DNA from 3 places in the Brevibacterium renqingii genome. Region 1 is predicted to be linked to each of the others. Evidence: riboswitches for the same ligand, from Rfam matches in the RefSeq annotation. Region 1 holds a riboswitch; each other region holds the start of a gene.
The links. Region 1 has a riboswitch for thiamine pyrophosphate ahead of thiO (glycine oxidase ThiO). Riboswitches for the same ligand answer to the same signal wherever they lie in the genome.
Positions count from the first base shown of each region.

Region 2: it holds a riboswitch for thiamine pyrophosphate, as region 1 does, so the genes downstream of both, IIE29_RS13700 (ECF transporter S component) here and thiO (glycine oxidase ThiO) in region 1, are expected to answer to the same signal.
Region 3: it holds a riboswitch for thiamine pyrophosphate, as region 1 does, so the genes downstream of both, thiM (hydroxyethylthiazole kinase) here and thiO (glycine oxidase ThiO) in region 1, are expected to answer to the same signal.

Region 1 covers NZ_JADBHG010000005.1:26,311-29,580, forward strand. The annotation lists gene IIE29_RS10625 (ketopantoate reductase family protein) at 1-541, opposite strand, end outside; gene thiE (thiamine phosphate synthase) at 538-1,221, opposite strand; TPP riboswitch at 1,234-1,337, shown strand; gene thiO (glycine oxidase ThiO) at 1,327-2,490, shown strand; gene thiS (sulfur carrier protein ThiS) at 2,487-2,744, shown strand; gene IIE29_RS10645 (thiazole synthase) at 2,746-3,270, shown strand, end outside.
Region 2 covers NZ_JADBHG010000007.1:135,461-138,730, reverse strand. The annotation lists gene IIE29_RS13705 (ABC transporter ATP-binding protein) at 1-1,293, opposite strand, end outside; gene IIE29_RS13700 (ECF transporter S component) at 1,293-1,922, opposite strand; TPP riboswitch at 1,946-2,054, opposite strand; gene IIE29_RS13695 (universal stress protein) at 2,115-3,047, opposite strand; gene IIE29_RS13690 (DUF4916 domain-containing protein) at 3,184-3,270, opposite strand, start outside.
Region 3 covers NZ_JADBHG010000001.1:476,797-480,066, forward strand. The annotation lists gene thiE (thiamine phosphate synthase) at 1-581, opposite strand, end outside; gene thiM (hydroxyethylthiazole kinase) at 578-1,498, opposite strand; TPP riboswitch at 1,486-1,604, opposite strand; gene IIE29_RS02170 (sugar ABC transporter permease) at 1,755-2,966, opposite strand; gene IIE29_RS02175 (ATP-binding cassette domain-containing protein) at 2,963-3,270, opposite strand, start outside.

The sequences.
Region 1 (3,270 bases):
CGGGCACGTCGAGAGCCGTGGACACGGACTCGGGCACCTCATCGCCGGAGAGGTCGCCGATCGTCATCACGGCCAGGTCGGTGAGCTGATGCACCGCACCGTCCTTGACAGTGCCGACGATCTTGACGAGCCCGCCGAGAGTCTGACCCGGGTAGTCGGCCTGCAGACGGTCGATCTGGGCCATGCCGTTGAGGAAGGGGACGATCCGCGTGTCAGCGCCGACGGCGGGGCGGACGTCGTCGAGGACGGCATCGAGACCGTTGGCCTTGACCGCGATGATGACGAGGTCGAAGGTCTGCCGGCTCCTCTCGAGCTCCGCGGCGGTGATCACGCTGACGGAGTTCGTCCGATCAGCCTCCGGCGAGACGAAGCGCAGCCCTTCGGCACGGATCCGCTCCGCCCTCGTCTCCCGAAGGAGGAAGGTGACGTTGCGGCCGGCCTCGATGAGGTAGGTGCCGAAGGCTCCTCCGGTGGCTCCGGCACCGGCGATGAGGATCGTCGGCTCCTGTCCGCTCGCTGCGCTGTGCGTGGTACCCGTCATGCCGATTCCTCCTTGAGCACCCGCGCGGCCGCAGCGGGATCGACTGCCGAGGTTATCGCACGTACCACCACGACACGCTCCGCGCCCGCTTCCCGGACCTCAGAGAGTCTGGGACCGGCCTTGATCCCACCGATGGCGAACCAGGGTTTGACCGCCGAAGCAGCCGTCTCGGCCAGCAGACCCGTGCCCACGGCCGGCCGGCCGGGCTTCGTCGGAGTCTCCCACACGGGACCGACGCAGAAGTAGTCGATCTCGCCGTCCGCTTCGGCGGCGAGCGCCTGTTCCCGCGAATGGGTGGAGCGACCGAGAAGGACATCGGGTCCGAGCACGGCGCGAGCCTGAGCGCTGGTGAGATCCCCTTGGCCGATGTGGAAGACATCGGCGCCGACCAGGAGTGCGATATCGGCACGGTCGTTGACGGAGAACAGCTTCCCATGCCGTTCAGCGACTTCCTTCAGCACCTCGAGGGCGGCGATCTCGTCTCGGGCTTCGAGGGTCTTGTCGCGCAGTTGGATGATGTCGGCGCCGCCGGCGTACGCAGCATCGAGGAACTCGGGAAGATCACCCTGGGCACTCCTGGCATCGGTGCACAGGTAGAGGCTAGCCCGAGCCAATTCGGCTTCCCGCCAGGCTCTTCTCGAGTCGGACACGTCGGTGTGCGGTGGAATATCGGTGGTCATGGTCATAGAGTAGAGGAAGTTCGCGGGAGCCTCCCAACGAGGCTGAGAGGGTGTAACAGCCGACCGTCAGACCTGATGCGGATCATGCCGCCGGAGGGAGAATCCATGCACGTCATCGTCGTCGGTGCCGGAATCATCGGCCTGTCCACCACCTGGTACCTGCGCCACCTCGGCGCCGATGTCACGGTCATCGATCCCGATCCCGCGATGGGCGCCTCCCATGCCGCGGCGGGCATGCTCGCTCCGGCCGCCGAGGTCGTATGGGGGCAGGAGCTGCTGTACCCGCTGCTGCGCACCGCGGCCGACATGTACCCGGAGTTCGCCGCCGAGGTGGCCGACACGGACGCAGCCGATCTCGGCCTCACCGACACCGGAACCCTGGTATGTGCCGGTGATCGTGCCGATCTGCAGGCGCTGCGCGAGCTGCGGGATGCCCAGTCGGGAGCCGGGTTCGCAACGGAACTCATCACCGGTTCACGGGCGCGAGAGCTCGAACCGTCCTTGTCACCTTCGGTCGCCGGTGCCGTGCGCATCCCCGAGGATCAGTCCATCGACCCCAGGAGAGTGGTCTCGGCCCTGCGCTCGGTGTTCGCCTCCGAACTCCTGTCTGCGCGAGTGACCGGGCTGCTGCGCGACGGAGACGCCACCGTCGGTGTCGAGCTCGAGGACGGGCGGCAGCTGATCTCCGACCAGGTCGTCCTCGCCGCCGGAGCAGCCTCGAATGCCGTAGCAGGCGCCCCGCGGCTGCCCGTGCGCCAGGTATGGGGCGACGTTCTGCGCCTGCGTGCTCCCGCCGCGCGCACTCCCCTGCTGTCGAGCACCATCCGCGGCCTCGTCAACGGCCGTTCCGTCTACATCGTGGCCCGCCCCGATGGGGAGCTCGTGCTCGGAGCCAGCTCCCGTGAGGACGGTCGAGCCGGCACTGACGCCGGATCGGTCCACCGCCTCCTCCACGATGGTCAGCGTCTGGTTCCGGGCATACTCGACTGCGAGATCACCGAGATCACCACTCGTGCCCGCCCCGGCTCCCCCGACGATGTGCCCCTGATCGGTCGGATCGACGCCGGCTGCGTCGTCAGCACCGGCTACTTCCGGCACGGCATCCTCCTCGCCCCGCTCGGCGGTCTGTTGGGTGCCGAACTCGCTGTCGGTCGCCGCCCCGAATGGCTGCCACCGGGCGCTCTCGCCTCCGTCTCACCTCGGCGCTTCGATGATGCCGCCGACACCGCTGTTCTGCCCACCACGACCTCGAAGAGGAGCAAACCATGACCGAATCAGCACAGGCAGCCACTATCGTCCTCAATGGCGAACCGCATGAACTGGCCGGTGCCACCTCGGCGCTCGACCTCGTCGCCGAAGTCACCGGACGGGAGCTGCGCGAGGACGGGACCCCTGCCGATGGGGGCCGTCTGGGCATCGCCGTCGCTGTCAACGGCGAAGTGATCCGGCGCGGAGGCTGGTCCGGTTTCGTTCTGACCGACGGCCACACCGTGGACATCGTCACCGCTGTGCAGGGAGGCTGATATGACCTGGACGATCGACGGCACGGATCTGAGCTCCCGCCTCGTCATGGGCACCGGAGGCGCGAGTTCGCTGAGCATTCTCGAAGACGCACTGCGGGCCTCGGGCACAGAACTGACGACCGTGGCGATGCGTCGCTTCGACGCCGAATCGCGTGATTCCGTGTTCACCATGCTGCAGCGCTTGGGCATCCGCATCCTGCCGAACACCGCCGGATGCTATACCGCCCGGGATGCCGTGCTCACGGCACAGCTGGCCCGGGAAGCACTCGAGACGAACTGGGTGAAGCTCGAGGTCATCGCCGACGAGGACACTCTGCTGCCCGATCCGATCGAACTCTTCGCCGCGGCCGAGGAACTCGTCCTCGACGGATTCACGGTCTTCGCATATACGAACGACGATCCGGCGTTGGCGAAGCGACTCGAGGACGCCGGAGTGGCAGCGGTGATGCCAGCCGGCGCGCCGATCGGCAGCGGCCTGGGCATCCTCAACCCGCACAATATCGAAACCATCGTCTCCCGCGCCCAC
Region 2 (3,270 bases), on a different contig from region 1:
GGCCGCCACCGACAGGCGGCGCTTCTCGCCGCCGGACAGGCTCTGCGGATGCGCTTCGGCCAGCGCCTGCAAGCCGAGCACGTCGAGCAGCTGGACGACGCGGTCGTCGACCTCCGCGTCCGACCACCCGGCCAGGCGCGGTCCCAGACTCAGCTCCGCGGCTACACCGGAGGTGAGGAACTGATGTGCCGGTTCCTGGAAGACCATGCCGATGCGCGGCGCGAGCAGCGCCGAGGGCCACGCGAACGGACGGGCGTGCTTCGACTCGCCCCGCAGCGCCGCCTCGGCGGTGACCCGTCCCGCGAACTCGGGAAGCAGACCGGCCAGCGTCAGCGCGGTCGTGGACTTGCCGGCGCCATTGGGGCCGACGAGGCCCACAGCCTCTCCTGCGCGGACGGCGAGATCGATGCCGGCCGCCGCCGGTGCCTTCGCTCGCGGCCGGCCCACGGCGAGGCCCGCGGCCCGCAGCAGCACATCCCCTCGTCCGTCGCCGGGACTCGAGCAGATCGCGGCCTCGGCTGTGGGCGACAAGCCCCCTCCTGACGTCGTCTCCGATCCGTGCGGCATCCAGATGCCGCAGTCGATGAGCGCCTCGGACAGGCTCGGGTCGGAGAAGATCCGCTTCGGCGGACCCTGTGCGAGGAGCCCGTGAGGACCGAGCACGATGACGCGATCGACGTGGTCGAGCCACAGTCCGACCCGATGCTCGACGATGACCATCGTCGCCGAGGCGGCAGTCTGCACGGAGAGGACGGAGTCGCGGACCTCAGCGGCCGAGTCCGGGTCGATGTTCGCTGTGGGTTCATCGAGGATGATGACCTCAGGCGACATCGCGTGGATCCCGGCCAGGGCCAGGCGCTGCTTCTGGCCGCCGGACAGCGCCGCCGTCGGATGGTCGAGCGGCAGATCGAGGCCGAGTGCGGCCAGCGAGCCGGGGATCCGGGACTCGATGACCTCGGCGGGCAGCCCGAGGTTCTCCATACCGAAGGCGACATCGTCGCCGACGCGAGAGAAGATCACCTGCGATTCGGGATCCTGCAGGACCAGCCCGGAGCCGCCTCGGCGAGGATCCGGGGGAGCGTTTCCGACGAGGAGCTCACCGGTCGCCTCTCCGGACTCGTCGGGCAGGACACCGGCAAGCGCATGGAGGAGAGTCGACTTGCCTGCTCCCGAGCGTCCGAGGACGAGGACTCTCTCACCGGCCGTGATCTCGAGGTCGAGAGGACCGACGGCGGGAGCATCACGGTCGGCATGCGTCCACGAGTACTCCCGCGCCGTGATCGGCAGCCCCATCAGCGCAGGCGACCGGAGGCGAAGGAGCTCAGCGCGCCCGTCCTCGCGATCGCCCGATGGGCGTACCAGGCGCCGATGCCGGAGATGACGAGGCCCGAGACGATCGCGCACACGGCATAGACGGTCTGGAAGCCGAACTGCCATTCGGCGTTGTACATGATGTTCTCGCTCACGGCCATGAAAGCCGCGGCCAGCATTCCGGCCAGTGCGGTGATCCAGAGCGTGAACCGCTTGTAGCCGAAGGCGGCGAAGACGAGTTCGGCGCCGAGACCCTGGACGAGCCCCGACAGCAGCACGGCTGCGCCGAAGTGAGAGCCGAGGACCGCTTCGACGATGGCGGCGATGAGTTCGCACAGGAGTGCGGCCCCGGGTTTGCGGATGATCGCACCGGCCAGGGGGCCGGCGAGGACCCACAGGCCGGCGATGAGCCCGATCGAGGGCGGGAACGCCTGGAAGGCGAGCTCGAGGATCTTCCAGCTCAGCGCCAGCACCCAGAACACGAGTCCGACGGCGATGCCGAGCACGGCGGTGGTGACGTAGTCGACGACCCGCCATTTCTTCGTCTTCGGCGCCAGGGTGTGGGCCGGTGCCGTGGACGGTGCGGAATTCGACGTGGTGGTTTTCGGCATTGTGCCTCCTCGGATCAAGGAGGGGTGGAAGAGTCTCGACTTCCTTCGGCGGTACTGACCGCATCAGGTTCGAGGGTCTGCAGCTTCTTCTGCACTCTCAGCGCCCCTGATGGCGCTCCCCTGTCGTAGCCACCACTGTACAGCAGACGGCGGTGAGAGGCAGCGGGTCTCAGGGGCGCCCGGCGACGCCGATCAGCTCGGCACCACCATCACCGGTCCCGCGGCACGGTTGAGGACACCGCGGGAGACGGAGCCGAGCAAAGCGCTCTTCAGACGTCCGCGACCGCGCGTGCCCAGCACGGTCAGCTGGGCGCGGGCGCTGGTTTCGATGAGTGTCTCGGTGGGATCGCCGATCGGAACCGATGTGGATACGGACAGCGAGGGGAACTGCTCGCGAAGCTCGGCGACCTCTCTCTCGAGCCCGGCGGCGAGCTCCTTCTGCCGACGCCCTGAGACCTCCGAGCTGAGCTCGAGCTCGGGGTACCAGTACAGCCATTCGTCTCCCGTCGGCAGCACCGAGACGACCTCGAGCGGAGCTTCGCGCACCGCGGCCTCGGCGGCCGCGGTGAACATGGCGACGCGTCCTGTGTCCGAGCCGTCGACGGCGACGACCACGGGGCCGTTCTGTGCTGAGTCGGGTGCGGCATGCTGCGGCACCACGATGGTCGGACAGTGCGCATGGGCCGGAAGGGCGGTGGAGACCGATCCCAGCACGCGGCCCATGAAGCCGCCGCGACCTCGCGCGCCGACGATGACGACCTCGGCCTCGGAGCTGAGGGTGACGAGGACGCCGGCGGCATCGCCCGGTGCGGTGCGGAAGCTCTTCTCACCGGGGTGATCTCGCAACAGCTCGACCGCCTCGGCGAGGGTCGCCTCCGCTTCCTTCTTCGCGGTCACGTCTTCGGGCTCGCTGGGGAGGGAGGCCATGTTCGGATAGATCATCGTCGGCAGCGCATAGGCGGTGACGACGGTCAGCGCGGTATGCCGGCGCTCGGCCTCGACCGCGCCGCGGCGGACGGCCAGAGCTGAGAGTTCGGAGCCGTCGAAGCCGACGAGGACTCCGACCTCTCGGGAGAGGCCTGACTCTGACGGGCGTGTTTCGGACGGACGGGACTGGGCAGACATCTCGGACCTCTCGGTCGGGGCCTTGCCAACCCGGACGCCGACGACGGCCCCGACTGGCGGTATCGACGGCGTCGGGACCATCCTACCAAGAGGCTTCTACGCGGCGTAGAAAAATGTGCGGGTGAGAGCCTCGGTCTCAGACCGGGAAGCCCAGATGGGTGAGCGCGGCCTTGAGGACGTGTTCCTGGCCGTAGCAGAGCTCGCCCGTGATATCGGGACGCAG
Region 3 (3,270 bases), on a different contig from region 1:
ACGAGTTCGCCGAGGCGCTCGGGTCCGATGCCGTCGGGAGCGTCGGCCTTCGTCGCGGTGTCGTAGACGGGCCCGATGCCGATGAGGTCGACGACGTCGGTGTCGCGGGCGGCGGCGAATTCGGCGCTGTTCGCGGCCGAGAGACCGATCAGCGGTGCCTCGCCCAAGGTGGCGCGCACCTCGGCGACGGTGGCATCAGTTTGGCCGACGTGGATGTGCACGATCTCGCCTTCGTCGATGAGGCGGCGGGCCACCTCGACGCGATCGTTGAGGACGATGGGGACTGTGCGGTCAGTGCCCGCGGTGGCGGAGTCGACGGCGGCGATGACCTGGCGGGTCAGCGAGTAGAAGGCGGTGTCGTCGATGTCCTTGTCGCGCACCTGGACGATTCCCACTCCCCCGGCGACGGCCTCGTGCACGGTCTCGGCGACGCTGCGGCCGGCCGCTTCGCACTGAGCGGAGTCGGTGACGAGGTAGAGGCGGGTGTCGATGCCGGTGAAGCGGTCCTGAGACTGAACGGTCACGCCCTGGTCCCCTGTGTCGTGGGGGCTGTCCGCGGGGTGCGCCGATCCGGCGGTCATGCCTGCACGCCTTCGTCCGCGGTCAGTGTGCCGTGGCTGACCCGGGCCTGGGCCAGCTGGTCGCCGGTGACGGCGTGGAGGGCGTCGAGGAAGCTCACCGAGTAGCTGCCGGGCCCGTGAGCGCCGGCGGCGGCGAGTTCTCCGGCGACGGCGAAGTGCGCGTGGGCGGCGACGACGGCTTCGAATCTCGCCAGGGCGGCCGCGCTGTCGATGGCCGGGTCCCCTGCCGCAGTCGCCGAGACCGTTGCTGCGGAGTCCGGGCCTGCAGTGCTGGAGTCGGCGGTGGCCAGGTAGGCGACGGCGACGGCGCCGAGGGAGCAGCCGGTGCCGATGACCAGCGGCATGAAGTCGTGGCCGCCGTCGATATGGGCGACATGGTCGGTTCCGTCGATGTGCGCGACGACGGCATCACTGGGCCCGGACACCGCGACGATCGCACCGGTCGTGCGTGCCAGCTGGGCGGCGGCGGGAAGGACGGCGTCCACCTCATCGGTGGAGTCGACTCCGCGTCCGCCGAGGCCGACTCCGGCCAGAGCCGCGATCTCCGAGGCGTTGCCGCGGATCGCGGTCGGTCGGTCAGCGGCGGCGCGGCGGATGCGAGAGGTGCGGAAGTCGACCGCGCCGACGCTGACGGGGTCGAGCACCCAGGGCTTGCCGGCGGCAGCGGCGACGTCGATGGCGGCATCGGCGGCGAGCAGCTGATGATTCGAAGCGGTGCCGAAATTGATGAGCACGCCGTCGGCGATGCCGGCGAACTGCCCGGCGTCGGCCTCATGGTCGAGCATCGCCGGGGACGCGCCGACGGCCAGGAGCACGTTCGCGCTGAATTGCTGCACGACGGTGTTCGTGATGCATTGGATGAGCGGATGTCCCGCACGCAGTCGTGCGTTGGCAGAACGCAGGTCGAAGTCAACCATGACGATCCCTTCGCTAGTATGGCCCAGATCAGGTTCGATGGGTGTTCTCTCAGCCTCGCCGAACTCCGCTGCCGCGGATCGTCATGAGGCACCCCATGTCATTGGCTTCGACTGTATCAGCCCCACCGGGACGGGGCGAGTCCGCACGAGCTGGTCGCGCCGCCGATTGCACCGAGCGGACCACTTGGCCTCGAAAGGACCCCTTGCAACTGGTCCCTCGACACCAAGTGGTCCGCTCGGTGAGGGCGGGACTCCCCTACCCCCGGCCGACGTACCTCTGGCCGCGGCGGCTGAGGGCGTCGATGACGACGGCGGTGAGGAGGACGAGCGCGGTGATGATCTGCTGCGCATCGGAGTTGAAGCCGATGAGGTAGAGACCGTTGTTGATCGCTCCGACGACCAGGGCACCGAGCACGGCGGCCCAGGCCGACCCGCGTCCGCCGAAGAGAGAGGTGCCGCCGATGACGGCTGCCGCGATCGCGTTGAGCAGGTCCTGGGTGCTGACCAGGGTCGATCCGGCGTTCGTCGTCACCCCTGTTTTGATGAACCCGAACAGTGCGGCGAGCACGCCCGCGGCCATGAACACGCTGATGCGCACCCAGGTGACGCGGATGCCGGCTCGCCTGGCGGCTTCGACCTTGCCGCCGACGGCGTAGATCGAGCGGCCGTAGCGGGTCTTGCGCAGCACCAGATCGATGACGATCGCGATGACCATCATGAGGAAGAAGGGCATGGCCAGCCCGAAGTCCTGGTTGACGAGGATGAGGAACCCGAACACGATCGCGGCCAGCAGCACGATGCGCACGATCACCGAGGTCCAGCTCGGCGCGTTCAGCCCCTCACGATGCCGACGCAGCTTCGAATGGATGATTCCGGCACCGAAGCCGATGATCGCGACCGCCCCGAAGACGTAGGCCCAGATGGCCGGGAAATAGTAGCTGGCGAAGTCGAAGGCGAAGGTCTCCGACATCGACAGGTTCTTCTGCGTGCCCAAGGTCGTCAGCGTCAGACCCGTGAAGGCGAGCAGGCCGGCCAGGGTGACGACGAAGGCGGGGATGCCGACGACGGCGAAGAACCACCCCTGCACGGCTCCGACGACGAGCCCGAGCAGCAGCATGATGATCAGCGCGATGGCCGGCGGCACACCCTGCCGGACCACGAGCACACCGAGCAGCGAGGCCGCCAACCCGCCCAGCTGCGCCAGGGACAGGTCGATCTCGCCGAGGAGCAGGATGAGGTTGATGCCCAGCGCAAGGATCGCGAGGAAGGCGACCTGGGTGGAGAGGTTGACGAGGTTGGCCGGTGAGATGAAGTTGGAATCGGCCGTCTGGAAGACGATGACGATGACGACGAGCGCGAGGATGACCGGGAACGCCCCCAGCTGCCCCTCCTTGACCCGTCGGACGAACGTGCCGACGACCCCCTCGCTGGAGATCCGCTCATCGGTGATGAAGGAGTTGCGAGTCATCGGCGCTCACCCCTGCGTGCGGCCCTCTTCGTCACGACATTGTCGCTGGCTCCGGTGATCGCGGCGACGAGCACATCGGTGCGTTCGTCCCCGGGGAAGTCGCCGACGTCCTTGCCCAGCCGCAGCACGTGGACACGGTCGGCGACGGCCTGCACATCGGCCATATTGTGGCTGACGAGCAGCACACCCAGATCGCGTTCCTTGAGCCTCTCGATGAGGTTGAGCACCTCGGCCGTCTGTGCCACGCCGAGGGCGGCAGTCGGCTCGTCGAGCATGACCAGGGACGGCTCGCCCAGCAGGGACC